4 regions of the Heyndrickxia sp. NPDC080065 genome follow, and region 1 is predicted to be linked to each of the others. Evidence: predicted binding sites of a transcription regulator. Region 1 holds the regulator's gene; each other region holds the start of a gene.

Region 1 (2,209 bases):
TCTTTAAAAACATCGGTGTAATAATTCCTAATCGGGTTAAAAATAGAATCACTATTGGCAATTCAAATAATAACCCAAAGGGCATTGTAATCTGAAATAAAAATGAGAAATATTCATTTATTCCGATTACAGTATTAATATCCATTTGAGCTGATAGCTTCATCATAAATTGAATAATCATTGGAAATAAAACAAAATAAGAAAAAGCGACACCAGCAAGAAATAATAACACTGCTATTGGTATATAGCTTAAGGTAATTTTTCGCTCTTTTTCATATAATCCCGGACTTATAAATGCCCACAATTGATAGAGGATAACAGGTAAGATAATAACTATAGCTAAATATACTGTCATATCCATATAAACTTTGAAAGGGTCTGTCAACCGAAAAGCATTCATTGTCAAATTTTTAGCTAAATCAGATGTTTGAAGGAAACGTATGAGCGGCTGAGAAAGAAAAAAGCTTATAATTACAGCCAAGATAAAGAAAACGACTATTATCAGCAGCCGCTTCCTTAACTCGGATATATGTTCGAAAATGGTCATATTTTTTTGACTCATATGATTTCATCCTTACATTTTACTTAACAGAATCACTTTTGGAATCTTTTTTTGCGTCATCCTCTTCATCGTCTGCTAAGCCTCTAGTTGCGTTTTTGAATTCTTTTAAAGTATTCCCCGCAGCTCTACCTAATTGCGGTAATTTTTTCGGACCAAAAACTAGCAAGGCAACAATTATAATGATAATAATACTTCCAATACCAGGTCTCACGTGGCCCACCTCCTCATACTAACATGATATAGGATATTTTTTGTTTTATCCATTATGTTTTCATTTAGTCTTGTGAAATTTCCGTGTCATTTGGATAGTGTTTTAAAAAATATACTAACGACTGTAATTCTACTGCTAGATCAATATGATGAACCCTTATAGACGCAGGTACATTTAGTCTAGCCGGTGTAAAATTTAATATACCTTTTACATTTGTCCCTGTCACTTGATCTGTAATCCTTTGTGCAACATCTGCCGGTACCGTGAGAATAACAACTCGAATATCCTCTTCCATTAAACGTGTGGCAAGTTCATCTAAACTGTAAATCGTTACATTACCGATTTTTTTGCCCACTTTTTTTTGATCAATATCAAAAGCCATTTCTATTTTCGTATTATTATTTTTCAAAAAGTTATAATTTAAAAAAGCAGTACCTAAATTACCGACACCGATAAGTGCTACTTTTGTCAGTTCATCTTGGTCCAAGGTTTTTCGGAAAAATGTTAAAAGGTAATTGACGTTATATCCATATCCTTTTTTTCCTAGTGCTCCAAAGTAAGAAAAATCCCTTCGAATCGTTGCTGAATCAACCTTCACAGCCTCACTTAATTCGGCCGAGGATACACGTTGTTTACCAGATGAGTGTAAGTTTTGTAAAAATCGATAGTAAAGTGGTAACCTTTTAGCTGTTGCTTGAGGTATTTTTATTAATTCTTCATTCATACGCTGGCCCCCCATCTAACTCCTATGATAATCAGCACTTGAAACACCGCCTGTTTTCTCTACTAAAAATGTAGGGCCGATAACCATTCCTTTATCTACTGCTTTACACATATCATAGACGGTTAAAGCAGTTATTGATGCAGCAGTTAATGCTTCCATCTCTACACCTGTGTTTCCCTTCGTTTTTACACTAGAAGTGATCTTTAAGATAAAGTGATGTTCATTTTTTCGTTCCCAATTAAATTCTATATTAATTCCGTTTATTGGAATTGGATGACACATCGGGATGAGGTCCCATGTTTTTTTTGCAGCCATGATCCCAGCTACTTGTGCAACCCCTAGAACATCCCCTTTTTTCATTTTATTTTCGTGAATCAATTGATACATTTCTTTACTCAGCTCGATACTTGATCGTGCAATCGCAGTCCGAACGGTTTCAGGTTTAGCGCTTACATCAACCATTTTCGCCCTGCCTTGATCATTAAAATGTGTAAGCTCAGACATCTAAAACACCTCTTCATTCATCATACACTATTTTAGTGAACTTGTCCTATATGTGGGTGTTCAAAAAGGAGGACAAAAAGAGCCGAGAAGTTCGAGGAAGCGAAGTCTGCGAGCACCAGAGCGTATGCTTTTAATACGTGAGGAGCGGAGCAGCGAGCTGACTTAAAAAGTGGAAGTGCCTTGTTCAGCCCCGACAAGCAAATGTTCT
Region 2 (2,209 bases), on a different contig from region 1:
AAAATCATTGATGTTGCCATAATGGTACCGATGACCATAAGAATAAATCCAACCCAGCCTGTAGCCCTTGCTTTATTAGATAATGTCCCAGCTGTACGGCTAATTGCAGCAAATTGAAATCCTAAAATGAAATAGGTTGTTAAACCAAGACCGAGTAAAACCCCATGTGCAGTTAGAATTTCGTAATAGTTAATCCCGCCTGGCAATTCCATTTTTCCAGATCGTACTAATGTTTGAAGAAGACCCATTAATCCTCCAATTGCTAGGGCCACAAATGCAACAGCAATGTATGCCATTGCTAGTTTCGCATCACGTTTATCTACTTTTTGGATTTGTGTACTCATCCTTGATCCACCACCTTAATTCTTGCAGACATCATATGATGTCCTGTCCCGCAGTACTCATTACAAACGATAAGATATTCTCCTTTTTTATTAAAGGTTGCAACATATTCACTGATGTATCCTGGCTCTAACATCATATTAATGTTCGTACCAGCGACTTCAAAGCCATGGACAACATCTTTTGTTGTTGCAATAATCTTAATTTTGGCGTCTTTTGGCACCTCAATCTCTCCAGGATTAAAAGAGAAAGCAGAGGCGACAACAACAAGCTCATAATCCCAATCCTTTCCTTCAACTTTCTTTAATCCCGGCTTATTAAACGGTTCTGTCTGATCAACTCTTTCTGGATCGACAAATGCTTTTGCACTAGGCGGTTGATGACCTTGGTGAAATGCCTGAATACCCACTATAGATAAGAAAATAATAAGTGCAGATATACCGAATGTTAGCCACCATTTTTCATAGCGATGTAAATGCATAGCGTTCTCAACTCCTAAACTTTTATAATGGCTCTTTTCTAGTACATTTTTATTTGAATTCAAAAAACGTAATCTATGGAATATTTCATAAAAGATGATTATTAAGAAAAGATGCCCCAAAACCAAACCGATTAAGGAAATTCCCACTTTTAAATAGTGATACTCTTAATGAGAACTACTTTTATAAACGGTTTAAATATAATCCAAAAATTGCAAGCCATGATATGACAAGGAAAGCTCCTACGATAAATACTGCTGCTAAAGTCCCTTTTAATGAAGATGACTCTTCATTTAGATTTTGTTTCATCTGTGGCTTAGCCATTTATTTTGCTCCTTTCTTGTATGTGATTGTTCTTGATACTTTTATCATAGTGACGATGCACTAGTTCATCTGTGACATTTATCACACTTTTCAGCTCATTTTGTGATGAATGTGTGAAATCAAAAGAAATAAAAATTGGGCTTTGTTAATGATTACTGTTGGTAAAATCGCCTGTATGGTATGTGTGAGGCGATTTTTTTACGAAGTAAAACTAGCGAAAGCACATACCATACAGGGGTTTATAGAAACAACAGCATTGTTTAACAAAGCCAAAAATAAAAGCTATATTAATAAAATGTTTTATTAATATAGCTTTTAATCCAATTGTATAAGTGATATAATAATAGAAATTTAATATGCATTCACTCATATAATCGTGGGAATATGGCCTGCAAGTTTCTACCAAGCTACCGAAAATAGCTTGACTATGTGTGAGCAATGGTGAAATCAATAGTACAATATATTGATTTTTTATTCTTTCTATTGACAAAATGTTCAATGGACATTGGCTCACTCACAATGATGTTGAGTGCAATGACCATTGGACTTTTTTATATTTTCCTTTGGTCAAATCTTATTTTAGGGGGAAGAAAATTGGATTTACTAAAGCAAAAAATTTTAAACGATGGGATTGTTCTATCTGATTCAGTATTAAAGGTAGATTCCTTTTTAAATCATCAAATAGATCCGAATTTAATGAAAGAAATAGGCGATGAATTTGTGGAGAGATTCCGTGATGAGAAGATTACGAAAATACTTACGATCGAATCCTCTGGGATAGCTCCAGCTGTGATGACGGCGTTAAAGCTTGGGATTAACGTAGTTTTTGCCAGAAAACGCAAATCCCTTACACTTGTCAACGATCTATATACAGCTAGTGTTCATTCCTTTACTAAAAATGTTACGAATGAAATATCTGTTTCAAAAAGTTTTCTAGATGAAAATGACCGGATATTAATTATAGATGATTTTTTAGCAAACGGTCAGGCTGCCTTAGGACTCTTAGATATTGTTAAACAGGCGAATGCAGAAGCTGTTGGCATCGGAATTGTTATCGAAAAGTC
Region 3 (2,209 bases), on a different contig from region 1:
ATATTCAACATTCCTCTCCATTATCCCTTTATAAAAATCTTTCATTAAACTCGGCTTCTGCTGGATAATTTTTAAACATTTTAATTAGAACAACACAACTAATAATCGCAAGGATGAAATAAAGAATCGCAAACAAAATAAATGTTAATCCTACCCCATTACCGGTCGTTGCAGCTTCCGCAACCTTCATATATCCTCTTAAAATCCATGGCTGCCTGCCTAGTTCCGCATACATCCATCCTAATTCAATGGCAACAATTCCTAAAGGACCGCCCGCAACAATTGCCCATAAAAGCGGCTTATTCCATTCCGACCATTTTTTAATACGGCGTATAAATAAAAATACAAGAGGGATTAATACAAGATAAAAACCAATAATCACCATTAAATCAAACATGTAATGGACACTAAGAGGCGGAATTTCATCCTTTGGAAAATCATTCAAACCAATTACTTTTGTATCAAAGGATCCACCTGCTAAAAAGCTAAGGAATTTGGGTATGTGAATGGCATTTTTTATATGATTATTTTCATCTAGAGTACCAAATAATATTAGATCCGCTCCCCTGCTTGTTTCAAAATGCCATTCAGCAGCAGCAAGTTTTTCCGGTTGATGTTTAGCTAGAAATTTTGCAGATGCATCTCCAGCTAATGCTGTTCCAGTAGCAAAAATGAAGGTTGTCACCATCGTTAGTGTTAATGCTTTTTGATAATAAATGCCTCGTTTTCCTCGTATGTATAAAACGGCAGTAATAGCTGCAAGCAAAATTGCTGAAGCCGCATATGCAGAAGTTACTACATGAAACACCTTTGATGGTGTGGCAGGATTAAACATTGCTGCTATAGGATCGATATTAAGCATTTTTCCATTTTTTAAAGTAAAGCCTTGAGGAGTGTTCATAAATGAATTAACCATTGTAATAAACATAGCAGACGCAGATGAACCAATCATTATCGGAAATGTTAAAATCCAGTGCACGTATTTATTTTTAAATCGATCCCAAGTATACAAATAAATTCCGAGAAAGATCGCTTCAAAGAAAAAAGCGAATGTTTCCATAAATAAAGGTAAAGCAATAATTTTTCCCGCCACTTGCATAAAACTCGGCCAAAGCATGGATAACTGAAGACCTATACATGTACCAGTTACAACTCCCACCGCAACAGTGATCGTAAATCCTCTTGCCCAACGCCTAGCTAAAAGGTTGTAATATGGATCCTTTCGTTTAATTCCTAAAAACTCAGCAATTGATATCATAACAGGTACACCAACACCGATCGTTGCAAAAATAATATGAAAAGCTAAGGTCATTCCTGTTAACATTCGACTCAAAATGACATTATCCAGTTCCATCATGAAAACCCTCCTTTATTTCCAGTATATATTCTTAGTATTAAAAGTATTTTTTATTTACTTTTATTACTATTAGTGTAAACCTTTTTTATACAATGTGAATCATTGAGCATGAATGTTTTGTGACATTTTTCACAAACTTAACTCTAAGAAAAAAATAAAAATAGGAGATAATAGGGTTAAATGGATCCCCTATATCTCCTATTTTTTATTTATTAATTGATGTTGAAAAGCATAAATGACGGCTTGTGTACGATCCTGAACTTCTAATTTACTTAATATATTACTTACATGTGTTTTAACCGTTTTTAATGCAATAAATAATTCATCCGCGATTTCTTGATTGGTCATCCCTTCGCCCATTAGTAAAAGGATTTCGAGCTCTCGATTCGTTAAATCATCATGCAGTGGACGTTTATTGCCTTGCTTCATCCGCATCATCATTTTTCCAGTGACTTGTGGCTCTAGAACAGATTGTCCTTCATATGTAGATCGAACGGCATCTGCAATATCACTTGCTTTAGATGTCTTTAGCATATAACTTGTCGCACCTGCTTCAAGAGCAGGATATACCTTCTCATCATCAATAAAACTTGTAACAATAATTATTTTCGCCTCAGGCCATTGTTTTATGATTTCCTTTGTAGCTTGAATGCCATCCATCTCATTCATAACAAGATCCATTAGAATAATATCTGGGCGCAATTGTAAGGCAAGCTCTACCCCTTTTCTGCCATCATCCGCCTCCCCAATTACTTCAATATCAAGTTGAATCGATAAAAAGGCTGAAACTCCAATACGAACCATTTCATGATCATCTACTAATAATACCTTTATCATTCTACCGCCTCCTTT
Region 4 (2,209 bases), on a different contig from region 1:
GAGCTCCAATTTGTAATGGAACAACAAAGTTCATTAAGGCCATAATGAATGGCATAGCCATAAATATGATCATAACGACCCCATGTGTTGTGAAAATTTCATTATAATGTTGAGGATCTAATAATTTATTTTCAGGTAAAGCAAGTTGAGCGCGCATCATAATGGCATCTACGCCACCACGGAAGAGCATCAACAATGCAGAGATTAAATACATAATACCAATACGTTTATGATCCACAGTTGTTAACCATTCACGCCATAGATAACCCCATTTTTTAAAATAGGTTAAGCCAGCGATAATTGCGATAACAGTAAGTCCAATGGCAACCATGGAAGCGTATATTGGAAAACTTGGATTAGGTATCGCGAATCTACTAAAAAAATCCATACTCTTTTGACTCCTTTCGAGTGATATTGCTTGTCATACAAAACCTGATGTGATTATTTTTAGAAAGGATTAATGATTATGCTCCATTTTTTGATCAGAATCATTTGACATATGATCCATATCCATATGGTCCATATGATTCATATCCATATGTTCATCTTTAGATTTATCATCGGAATCACTTGAGCCATGATGATGTCCACCATGTTCCATTTCTGGTGCCGGTGAAAATTTCAAATGGGTTCCAGTGTATGTGGACTGCCCAACATGACCAGGTTTTAATAATTCATTGAATTTTGCTTCAGTAAGAGGCTTAGCTGTTTTTTTAACATCTTTTACCCACTCATCATATTTAGCTTCAGGCATTGCTTTGACGCTGAATGTATTTTCTGCGAAACCTTTCCCACTGAAGTTTGCATTTCGACCATCAAATTCACCAGGCACATCAGCCGCTAAATGTAATGTGGTAACCATATCGGACATCGCATATTTTTGTCCTCCGAGCTGTGGAATCCAGAAACTAGTGATCGGTCCGTATGAATAAAGTCTAAATTCTATCGGACGTTTGGTTGGAATGTATAAGTAATTAACGGTTTCGATATTTTCTTCAGGATAACTAAAATGCCACTTCCAGTTTGAGGTTGAAGCATAAATAACTAATGGTTTTTGATTTTCATAGCCTTTCGGTGTTGCCTCAACTTTATAGTTTGATTTGACGGACATAATAGAAAGGAAAATTACGATTAATATCGGAATCCCCACACATATTATTTCTACAATATGATTTCCTTCGATATGTGGAGGCTCATAATCTTTACTTTGTTTGGAAGCTCGATATTTCATTAATATAAAGATTAAGAGTCCAAAAACAACGATGACAATAAATGACATGATCAAAATAGATAAGATTATGTCATCCGCTTGGGTTTTAGCTTGAGGACCTTTAGGATCCAAAACCTTTAATGGTTCACAACCCGTAAGTACAGTAATAATAGTGAAAATTACTGTCAATAAAGCCCATTTAATTTTCATGGTAAGACTCCTTTCTCTGTTCTCTAAGTTTCATTGCATTAGAAATATGAAATTTGTTAAATGGATACATCGACATTATCTTAATACGTTTTATTTTAGAAAACATCATAATGTGAATCATTTCACAAAATGTTCATGAATCAAATGTGATTTTTGTCACTAATTATTCAAGAAATGTTTTAATTAATTTTTAAATAGTTAATCAAAATGGTTATATATATGATAAATAGAGAGATGATCTTAAAAATTATTTGGGGTTATATTGCTTCTTTTTATTAAAAAAATAGAAAAATAGGTATATTGAGATTGATTATTTATGTGATCAAACATAGGGAAGAATAACTATTTATTTATTAAATACCTCATAATTAAGTGATAGGACATATTTCTTAGGATAAATAGTCCTATATTGTTATATAATATCTCCATATGAATCTTTTCCCAGTTTATGAAGCATCAAATATACAACTTGGGAACTCCTTTTTAAAAAAACGGTAAAAAATAGGGATTGAGGTATCAAAGCAGGTTATGAGCGTCTGCGAATAAAGAAAAATGGAGGAAATGATGACAATTTTTACAAAAAGAGCGACATCCATGAACCAACAATTTAGTGGGACAGATATTTCTCAGGTAGATGAACGAACAAAAGAACGTTTATCATTTTTAGGCATCAATCAGGATACATTGAATCTTGTAAAGAAAGCAGCTACTATTCTATCACCATATAAAGAAGAATTGGTTGATCAATTTTATAGAAATATTACTTCTGTCGATCATCTTCAGAATATT

Evidence for each region. The regulator Rex, encoded in region 1, represses fermentation and respiration genes when NADH is low (regulators of the CRP and FNR family bind a similar motif). The targets are predictions, from matches to a motif close to TTGTGAAATATTTCACAA.
Region 2: ACQKP0_RS06900 (cytochrome c oxidase subunit 2A) is a predicted target of Rex. The motif match lies at 1,215-1,232, and genes of this name have one in related genera.
Region 3: ACQKP0_RS19685 (cytochrome ubiquinol oxidase subunit I) is a predicted target of Rex. The motif match lies at 1,475-1,492, and genes of this name have one in related genera.
Region 4: qoxA (cytochrome aa3 quinol oxidase subunit II) is a predicted target of Rex. The motif match lies at 1,531-1,548, and genes of this name have one in related genera.

The regions. Positions count from the first base shown of each region.
Region 1 covers NZ_JBNNWS010000022.1:7,351-9,559, reverse strand. The annotation lists gene tatC (twin-arginine translocase subunit TatC) at 1-562, opposite strand, end outside; gene tatA (twin-arginine translocase TatA/TatE family subunit) at 582-782, opposite strand; gene ACQKP0_RS21705 (redox-sensing transcriptional repressor Rex) at 838-1,497, opposite strand; gene moaC (cyclic pyranopterin monophosphate synthase MoaC) at 1,513-2,001, opposite strand.
Region 2 covers NZ_JBNNWS010000005.1:60,884-63,092, reverse strand. The annotation lists gene ACQKP0_RS06910 (b(o/a)3-type cytochrome-c oxidase subunit 1) at 1-344, opposite strand, end outside; gene ACQKP0_RS06905 (cytochrome c oxidase subunit II) at 341-823, opposite strand; gene ACQKP0_RS06900 (cytochrome c oxidase subunit 2A) at 1,005-1,145, opposite strand; purine riboswitch at 1,492-1,593, shown strand; gene ACQKP0_RS06895 (xanthine phosphoribosyltransferase) at 1,740-2,209, shown strand, end outside.
Region 3 covers NZ_JBNNWS010000017.1:91,119-93,327, reverse strand. The annotation lists gene ACQKP0_RS19690 (cytochrome d ubiquinol oxidase subunit II) at 1-2, opposite strand, end outside; gene ACQKP0_RS19685 (cytochrome ubiquinol oxidase subunit I) at 29-1,354, opposite strand; gene ACQKP0_RS19680 (response regulator) at 1,556-2,194, opposite strand; gene ACQKP0_RS19675 (sensor histidine kinase) at 2,191-2,209, opposite strand, start outside.
Region 4 covers NZ_JBNNWS010000010.1:152,681-154,889, forward strand. The annotation lists gene qoxB (cytochrome aa3 quinol oxidase subunit I) at 1-388, opposite strand, end outside; gene qoxA (cytochrome aa3 quinol oxidase subunit II) at 458-1,420, opposite strand; gene ACQKP0_RS13985 (methyl-accepting chemotaxis protein) at 1,985-2,209, shown strand, end outside.